One region of the Spirosoma luteolum genome, then DNA from elsewhere that is predicted to be linked to it. Evidence: riboswitches for the same ligand, from Rfam matches in the RefSeq annotation. Region 1 holds a riboswitch; the other holds the start of a gene.
What was found. A riboswitch is a leader RNA that binds a small molecule or an ion and turns the genes downstream of it on or off. The one in region 1 is predicted to bind S-adenosylmethionine.

Region 1 (3,677 bases):
GGAAACAGCAGGTCGGAGCGAATACCTACTACCAGTGTGTTCGACCGGATTTGCCCCAGCGCGTGTGGAATGCTGCCCCGGTTACGCCCGACATTGTGCGAATCCATTACTTTCGACAGCAGCCGATAAGTGAAGGCATTGTAGCGTTCCACGATTTTTTCGCCCTGGTAGCGCTGGTACGTGGCCGCCTTGAATTCGTCGAGCTGTTCGTTGTTGTCGAGGGCCTGGGTAAAGCCATAGGTATCGTAGTTACGATACGAAATCATGGCCATGGCCCGGGCGGCTTTCATGCCGGCGGCCCCGGCATCGTCGCGCCGTTCGGTCCAGGTCGGATCGGCTTCGATCGCCATACGCTGGGCTTCGTTGAAGGCAATACACCAGGGCGAGGCCACCGCGCCCGAGGCAATCAGAATCAGATGCTGAATGAGTTGGGGCTGTTCGATGGCCCACTCCACGGCCTGTTCGCCCCCGAGCGATCCGCCTACGCAGGTATGAATGGTGTCGATACCCAGTTCCTGCCGCAGCAGGTCGAGGGCTGCCACCATGTCGCGCACCGTCAGGGCCGGAAAATCGTGGTAAAAAGGCGCGCCGGTGTCCGGGTTCACCGACAGCGGACCCGTCGACCCGTAGCAGGAGCCCAGCACGTTGGCACAGACAATGAAATCGCGCTCCGGATCGAAATATTTACCCGGCCCGACCAGTCCGCCCCACCAGTTGCCAACGTCGGCATTGCCGGTGAGCGCGTGGCAGATCCAGACCACATTCGACTGGCCGTTCTCCTGCCGGAGGGTGCCGCGTGTGGTATAGGCCAGCCGGAAGCCCGGCAGGGTAGCGCCAGATTCAAGCGGAAATGAATATTTATGGTCGAAATACTGAAGGTCCAACGGAACAATACGGTTTAACGTCAACAACAGAAAACCGGGTTTGCCGGCCGCCATCGGCTACTGGCAAACCCGGCTGGTTTATACAGCAACAGGCTCGGCAATGGCTGCAAACGCCTGTACAAAGTCAGCTTTGATATCGTCAAGGTGTTCGATTCCGGCCGATACCCGCAGCAGCCCCGGTGCTACCCCGGCACTGGCCTGATCGAGTTCGCTCAACTGCTGGTGGGTAGTCGATGCGGGGTGAATGATCAGCGTTTTCGAGTCGCCCACGTTGGCCAGGTGGCTCACGAGTTTCAGGCTATTGACAAACTGATCGGCCGCTTCTTTACCGCCCTTCACCTTGAAGGTAAAGACCCCCCCAAAGCCGCGCTTGAGGTATTTTTTGGCCAGATCGTGGTAGTGACTGCTGGGCAGACCGGGGTAGTTGACCCGCTCGACCTGCTCGTGCTGCTCCAGCCATTCGGCCAGCGCCTGGGCGTTCTGCACCGTCCGGTCGACGCGCAGCGACAGCGTTTCGAGGCCCTGCAGCAGCAAAAACGAGTTGAACGGGCTGATGGCCGGGCCCCAGTCGCGCAACCCTTCGACCCGCGCCCGGATAATGAACTGAATGTTGCCAAACGGCCCGTTTACGCCGAACACATCGCTGAACACCATACCCTGGTAGCCTTCCGAGGGCTCGCTGAACTGCGGGAACTTCCCGTTACCCCAGTTGTAGTTGCCGCTATCGACAATGACCCCGCCAATGCTGGTGCCGTGGCCGCCAATCCATTTCGTGGCCGACTCGACCACCACGGCCGCGCCGTGTTCGATGGGTCGGAAGAGGTACCCACCGGCACCAAACGTATTGTCGACGATCAGAGGCAGATCGTGAGCCCTGGCCAAAGCCGCAATCGCGTCGAAGTCGGGGATATTGAACCCGGGGTTGCCAATGGTTTCGAGATAAATCGCCTTGGTATTGGCATCGATCAGCCGCTCGAATGACTCGGGTTTGTCGCCATCGGCAAAGCGGGCTTCGATACCAAACCGTTTGAACGACACTTTAAACTGGTTGTAGGTGCCGCCGTAGAGGAAGGAGGTCGTCACGAAGTTGTCGCCGGCGCCCAGTATGTTGGTGAGCGCAATGAACTGGGCGGCCTGTCCCGAGGCAACGGCCAGCGCAGCTACCCCGCCTTCGAGGGCGGCCACCCGCTTCTCAAACACGTCGGACGTAGGGTTCATGATCCGGGTGTAGATGTTGCCAAAGGCCTTGAGTGCAAACAGATCGGCACCATGTGCGGAGTCGTTGAAGGTAAACGACGTGGTCTGGTAGATCGGAACGGCCCGCGCGTTGGTGGTTGGGTCGACATCCTGCCCGGCATGGAGCTGGAGGGTATCAAAATGGTACGCCATGGGTGGTGATCAGTTGAGTGTATGGAAAAAGAGGCAATGGGAATTTGTGATGGCCGGCGCGGGGTGCGACCGGTTGGGTTGGCCGGATGAGGGCCAAACGCACGCGAAGCCACTCCCGGCTTGCTAGTGCGGTGAGTGGGTGTTACTTAGCAGGCCCCGGCGGGCATGCAGCGCTGGCTGTAGTGCATGTGTCTGTACGATTTATAGTTCCTAACGGACCGCCTTCCTGCCGGACAGGCGGTTCGTTCAGGCAGGAGTTAGCACCTTGCCGAGGGGTAGGTTGCCAGCGGTTCACAGAGCCTGATCTCTCCCCGCTTCTTTATAAATCAACTCGCGCCGGTAGATGAACGAGTGGCGCGTACGAATTGACTTGATACTGCAAGTATAACAGGCAGATGATCGCCAACCAAAACTGCCGGCCTAAATCTGCACGCTTACACATTTTTCGGTGTTTTTTTCGGCGTGCCCGGCCGAGTGCATGAACCTGTTTTTTACCTTTGACTACAGAACGCCAACTATGAGCCAGCCTACCTATCGTTACAACCGAGACAACGCTACCCGTGTGGCCGGCGTTACCTCCCTGAAAGACGCTATCGGTCAGCTGCTAAAGGCGTATCAGTTGCAGGGGCGGTTCAACGAAACCTACCTCGAAGCGTTCTGGGGCCGTATGATGGGCCCCGCCATCGCTACCCGCACCAAGCGGCTCTACGTGCGCGATCGCAAACTCTACATCGAACTATCGTCGGCGCCCCTGCGCAACGAACTCGTCAACGCCAAGCAAAAGCTCATCCAGCTCGTCAACAAAGACATGGGTACCGAGGTGATCGACGACGTGGTGTTTATCTGAGAAAAGAAAGGCAGAATTCGGTTTACGGTATTGGGTTTACAGTTTACGGTTTTCAGTGGGCTGCTGCCGGTATACCGTACACTGTTTTCAGTGCGCTGCCAGGCAACACTGAAAGCCCCGTGTCGACTATCGACCACAGTAAACTGTATACTGTAAACTCTTAACAGTATACTGCCTACCGTAACGTCTCCGCAAACTCGTTCATCGTGCTGAACTCACCCTGTGGTTTCAGAAACCGCAGCAGGTCTTCGACGCGGTCGAGCAGCCGCTCGTGCGAATGGCGCCGGACATAGGTCGGAATCCGGTCGTAGGCCGACAGGTCGGTAAACTCCCAGGGGTGCACATAAAGGTTCAGAAAACCGTCGGCCGCCAGGGTTTGCCGACAGAGCGTCTTGTAATAGGCAAACGGAAAGTTTTTCAGGCTCAGCCAGAACAGCGGTAGCCGAAGGGTGGGCGTTACCGACGCCGGAATCTGCCACACGCCCTGCTCACGGAACGGGTGCCGGGGCTCACCCCAGTGGTTGTAGCGGCCCGGAAGCCAGGTTGGGTGGAGCGAC
Region 2 (3,677 bases), on a different contig from region 1:
GGCGCGGATCTTCGAGAAAGCGGGCCAGCAGGGGGCTAAAGTGCGAGGTAAACGCAAAGCGCTGCACGATACGCCGGCCGTGCTCATCGCGGCCAAATTTGATGGGCGTTCCGTTGATGGTGTCGACGGCTTCGGCCAGCCAGAGGGTTTCGACGCGTTCGATCTCGCGCAGAAAATCCCGGACCGTAGCCCGGTCGACAAACTGTTTCAGGTGCAGAAATCCGTTCTGATCAAATTGCCGCAGTTGCTCGGCCGTCAGCACGCCCGCCAGCAGCAGGCTATCGGTTGTTACTGGAGTCATACCAAATGAATGTGTAGGAGTATATCACTGAAATCGACGCATCGAGCCCTTACTCAACATGCGCAACCCGTTTTTCACCCGCCGGAATACGTACGGCCAGCCGGTTCTGCACCGGCGCCAGCGGGCAGGTGGCAAACGGGGTAAACGCACAGGGTGGATTGATGGCGCGGTTGAAGTCGAGCACGACCAATCCGTCTTTGTCGGGCTGGTCGGCATACAGGAAGCGACCCGACCCGTAGGTATCGTGGGCGTTGGTGGCATCGCCAAACAGAATAAACAACGGGTCGTTGCCCGCGCCTACCGCATCGAGCCGGTGGGTTTTCCCGCCGAGGGTAAAGACCAGCGTGCCGGCCAGGGGCTGCTGCGTGGTCTGACCCGTCACGTCCAGAATGGGCAGGGTGCGGGGCGTGGCCGGCCGCTCGAAACGGGCCGTAACGCGGTACTGCTCATCCGGCGCAAAGCGCTCGATACCGGCAAACTGGCGCAGCAGCGGACTTTCCAGGTCGCGCAGCCGAACGGCGTAGCGATCACCCCGTTTGATCACAAACCACCGGAGCGATCCGTAGGCCAGGGTCACGGGAGCGGCCAGGTCGGAAGCAAAAATGGTTCGGCGCCCCAGCACCGACGCGCCATTGGCTTTAACCACCACGCCCGGAGCGGCATCGAAGGCTACCGTACCGTTGGCGAGTGTAAACACGCCCAGCTGCCCGAGGGCTTTGGTGGCCGGAAACGCCAGCGCATTGCCGGGATCGCTGCCAGCGGGGTTGGCCCCGTTGCTGAGCCAGAACAGACCGGCCAGATTGAGCCAGCCGCCCTCGCTTTTGAGCGCGTCGACGCGCTGACGGTGCCACTGCTCGAGCTGGGCGCGGTAGCTGGGCTCTTCGGCCCGGAAGCCGGCAATGGCCAGCAGGGTGAGGCCCCAGCCCCAGAAAAACAAGCGGGCGTATGGGTTGATGGGCCCCGCCGGAGCGCCCGTTACAGGGCTGTTGTCGATGGGTTCGTACATGGCTTAGTTGGTTTGACGAATACTGACTACCCCCCGAATGGCCCGCAGCTGCCGGTCGATGTCAGCCAGCACGGCGTCGTGCTCGTGCAGCACGGTCAGCTGCCCGTCGACCCGAATGCCATCACCTTCGAATACGAGGCCGGTGATGCGGCAGTCGGTCTGCTCGGGAACGGCCCGGGCCACGTCGCCCACAAAATTGGGCCGGTCGAAACCGGTGATCTGGTAAATGGTTTGCCGGCTGACCAGCTGGCCAGCGCCGGCCATGGTAGTATGCTGAACGGATATGGTTGTGTACATGATCGTGTCTGATTAAGCCCTGCCGGGCTGTTTTTATTACTACTTTAAATCTATCTATCTAGTAGATTTAAAGGCCCCATAAAAATCCTGTTCGGGACAGGCGTGTCTGGCGGGTTAAAGCCGGCGGGGAACGGGTGCTGGCTGCGGGGCGGTTTGCCGGGGCGGCACCGGAGCAGCGTGAGCGGTAGAACAGGGACCTGTGGTGAGGCCGGCCCGAAGGCAACATCGACAGCGGTTGTGTAGCATACTCGTCCTTGATTTATAGTTCCCATTGTTAACAGGCAGGTTAGCACGGTTTCCGGACGACCGGAACGTTGCTAAGGGTTCACAGAGCCCGTCTCTCCCCCTTTCGGTATAAATCATCACGTGACAAACAGGGTGTCGGTGATGTTCCCTGGCGTAAAGGTAAGCGTCCGGATTTTGATTTTCCAAATTACTATACAAAATTTATAGGACAAATGTATTAGTACGAAAAGTCTATCGGAAACCTGCATAAATACGGCACAACATGATCTCCAAAAAAGCCAAATACGCCATCAAAGCGCTTAAAGCACTGACCGAAGCCTACGGAAGCGGGCCCGTGCTGATTGCCGACGTTGCCAACCGCGAGCTGATTCCGCGCAAGTTTCTGGAAAGTATTTTACTCGATCTGCGCAACCACGGGTTACTGCAAAGTCAGAAAGGAAAAGGCGGGGGCTACATGCTGCGGGTCGAACCCGACCGCATCACGCTGGCCCAGGTCATCCGGATTATCGACGGCCCCATCGCCCCCACGCCCTGCGTATCGCTCAACTTCTACGTGCGCTGCGACGACTGCGACGACGAGGAAACCTGCGCCATCCGCCCGATCATGGAACGCGTGCGCGACGCCAACCTCGCTGTTTACGAAAACACCACGTTTCAGATGCTCGTCGACCAGGCGCCGGTGGGCTTGCCGGTGCTGTAGCGTGCCGGGCCGGCAGATCAGGTCGTGATGCCGTACCTTTGTGTATGGATTATTTTAAAAAGCTGCTCGATCTGCTGCGGCTCGAACGCACCGAAGACCGCACGCAGTACGAACACCTCACCCAGTCGACGAGTGTGGCCGAACGCCGGGCCAATGGGCTGGTCTGGTACCCTATTGCCATTCGGGGTTCTGAACTGGGGCGAGGTGACTACCTGACCGTCGAGGTCGAACGTACCACCCACCAGGAGCTGTCGCACCAGCTGCGAACGGGGGTGCCGGCCGTACTGTTCAGCAACTACAACCCCAAAGCCGACCGGGTCGAGGGTACGGTTAGCTGGCAGGGTGGCAACCGGCTCCGTATTACGCTGCTGACCGATGAATTGCCCGACTGGTCGCGCGACGGCAAGCTGGGTATCGAACTCCTGTTCGACGACAAAAGCTACGACGAGATGCAGGACGCCCTTCGGGCGGCCAACGTCCTGGCCGATGCGGGGCAGAACCGGCTGGTCAACATCCTGACGGGGCAGGCCGCTCCCACGGCTCATCCCGACCAGCCCCCGGTGGCGCTGCCCGGCCTCAACCCCAGCCAGCAGCGGGCGGTGCAGCACATTCTGGCAGCCAACGAACTGGCCGTTGTGCACGGCCCGCCGGGCACCGGCAAAACCACCACGCTGGTGCAGGCCATCCGGGCGCTGGTGGCTGGGGGCCACCGCCCTATTCTGGTGGTGGCCCCCAGCAATACGGCGGTCGATCTGCTGAGCGAAAAGCTGCACGAACAGGGCCTCAACGTGCTGCGGGTGGGCAACCCCAGCCGGGTATCGGAGCACCTGGCGGCTCTCACCCTCGACCACCGCATGAGCGAGCATCCGCTGATGAAAGAAGCCAAAAAGCTGAAGAAGCAGGCAAATGAATTCCGGTCGATGGCCCACAAATACAAACGCAGCTTCGGCAAGGCCGAACGCGACCAGCGGAAAGCGCTGTTCGACGAAGCCCACCGTATCCTGAAAGACGTGGCCAGCACCGAGCAGTACATCATCGACGATCTGGTAGCACGGGCGCAGGTTATCACGGCTACTCTTGTGGGCTCGAATCAGTACATGATCCGCGACCTGACGTTCGACACGGTG

Region 2: it holds a riboswitch for S-adenosylmethionine, as region 1 does, so the genes downstream of both, ACYVAC_RS19385 (hypothetical protein) here and ACYVAC_RS03370 (O-acetylhomoserine aminocarboxypropyltransferase/cysteine synthase family protein) in region 1, are expected to answer to the same signal.

Annotation. Positions count from the first base shown of each region.
Region 1 is NZ_BAAGZE010000003.1:136,676-140,352, reverse strand. It holds gene ACYVAC_RS03375 (homoserine O-acetyltransferase family protein) at 1-884, opposite strand, end outside; gene ACYVAC_RS03370 (O-acetylhomoserine aminocarboxypropyltransferase/cysteine synthase family protein) at 963-2,273, opposite strand; SAM riboswitch class I at 2,513-2,601, opposite strand; gene ACYVAC_RS03365 (DciA family protein) at 2,791-3,120, shown strand; gene ACYVAC_RS03360 (polysaccharide deacetylase family protein) at 3,296-3,677, opposite strand, start outside.
Region 2 is NZ_BAAGZE010000022.1:32,963-36,639, reverse strand. It holds gene ACYVAC_RS19395 (phytanoyl-CoA dioxygenase family protein) at 1-301, opposite strand, end outside; gene ACYVAC_RS19390 (DUF1684 domain-containing protein) at 351-1,307, opposite strand; gene ACYVAC_RS19385 (hypothetical protein) at 1,311-1,604, opposite strand; SAM riboswitch class I at 1,861-1,965, opposite strand; gene ACYVAC_RS19380 (RrF2 family transcriptional regulator) at 2,113-2,550, shown strand; gene ACYVAC_RS19375 (AAA domain-containing protein) at 2,595-3,677, shown strand, end outside.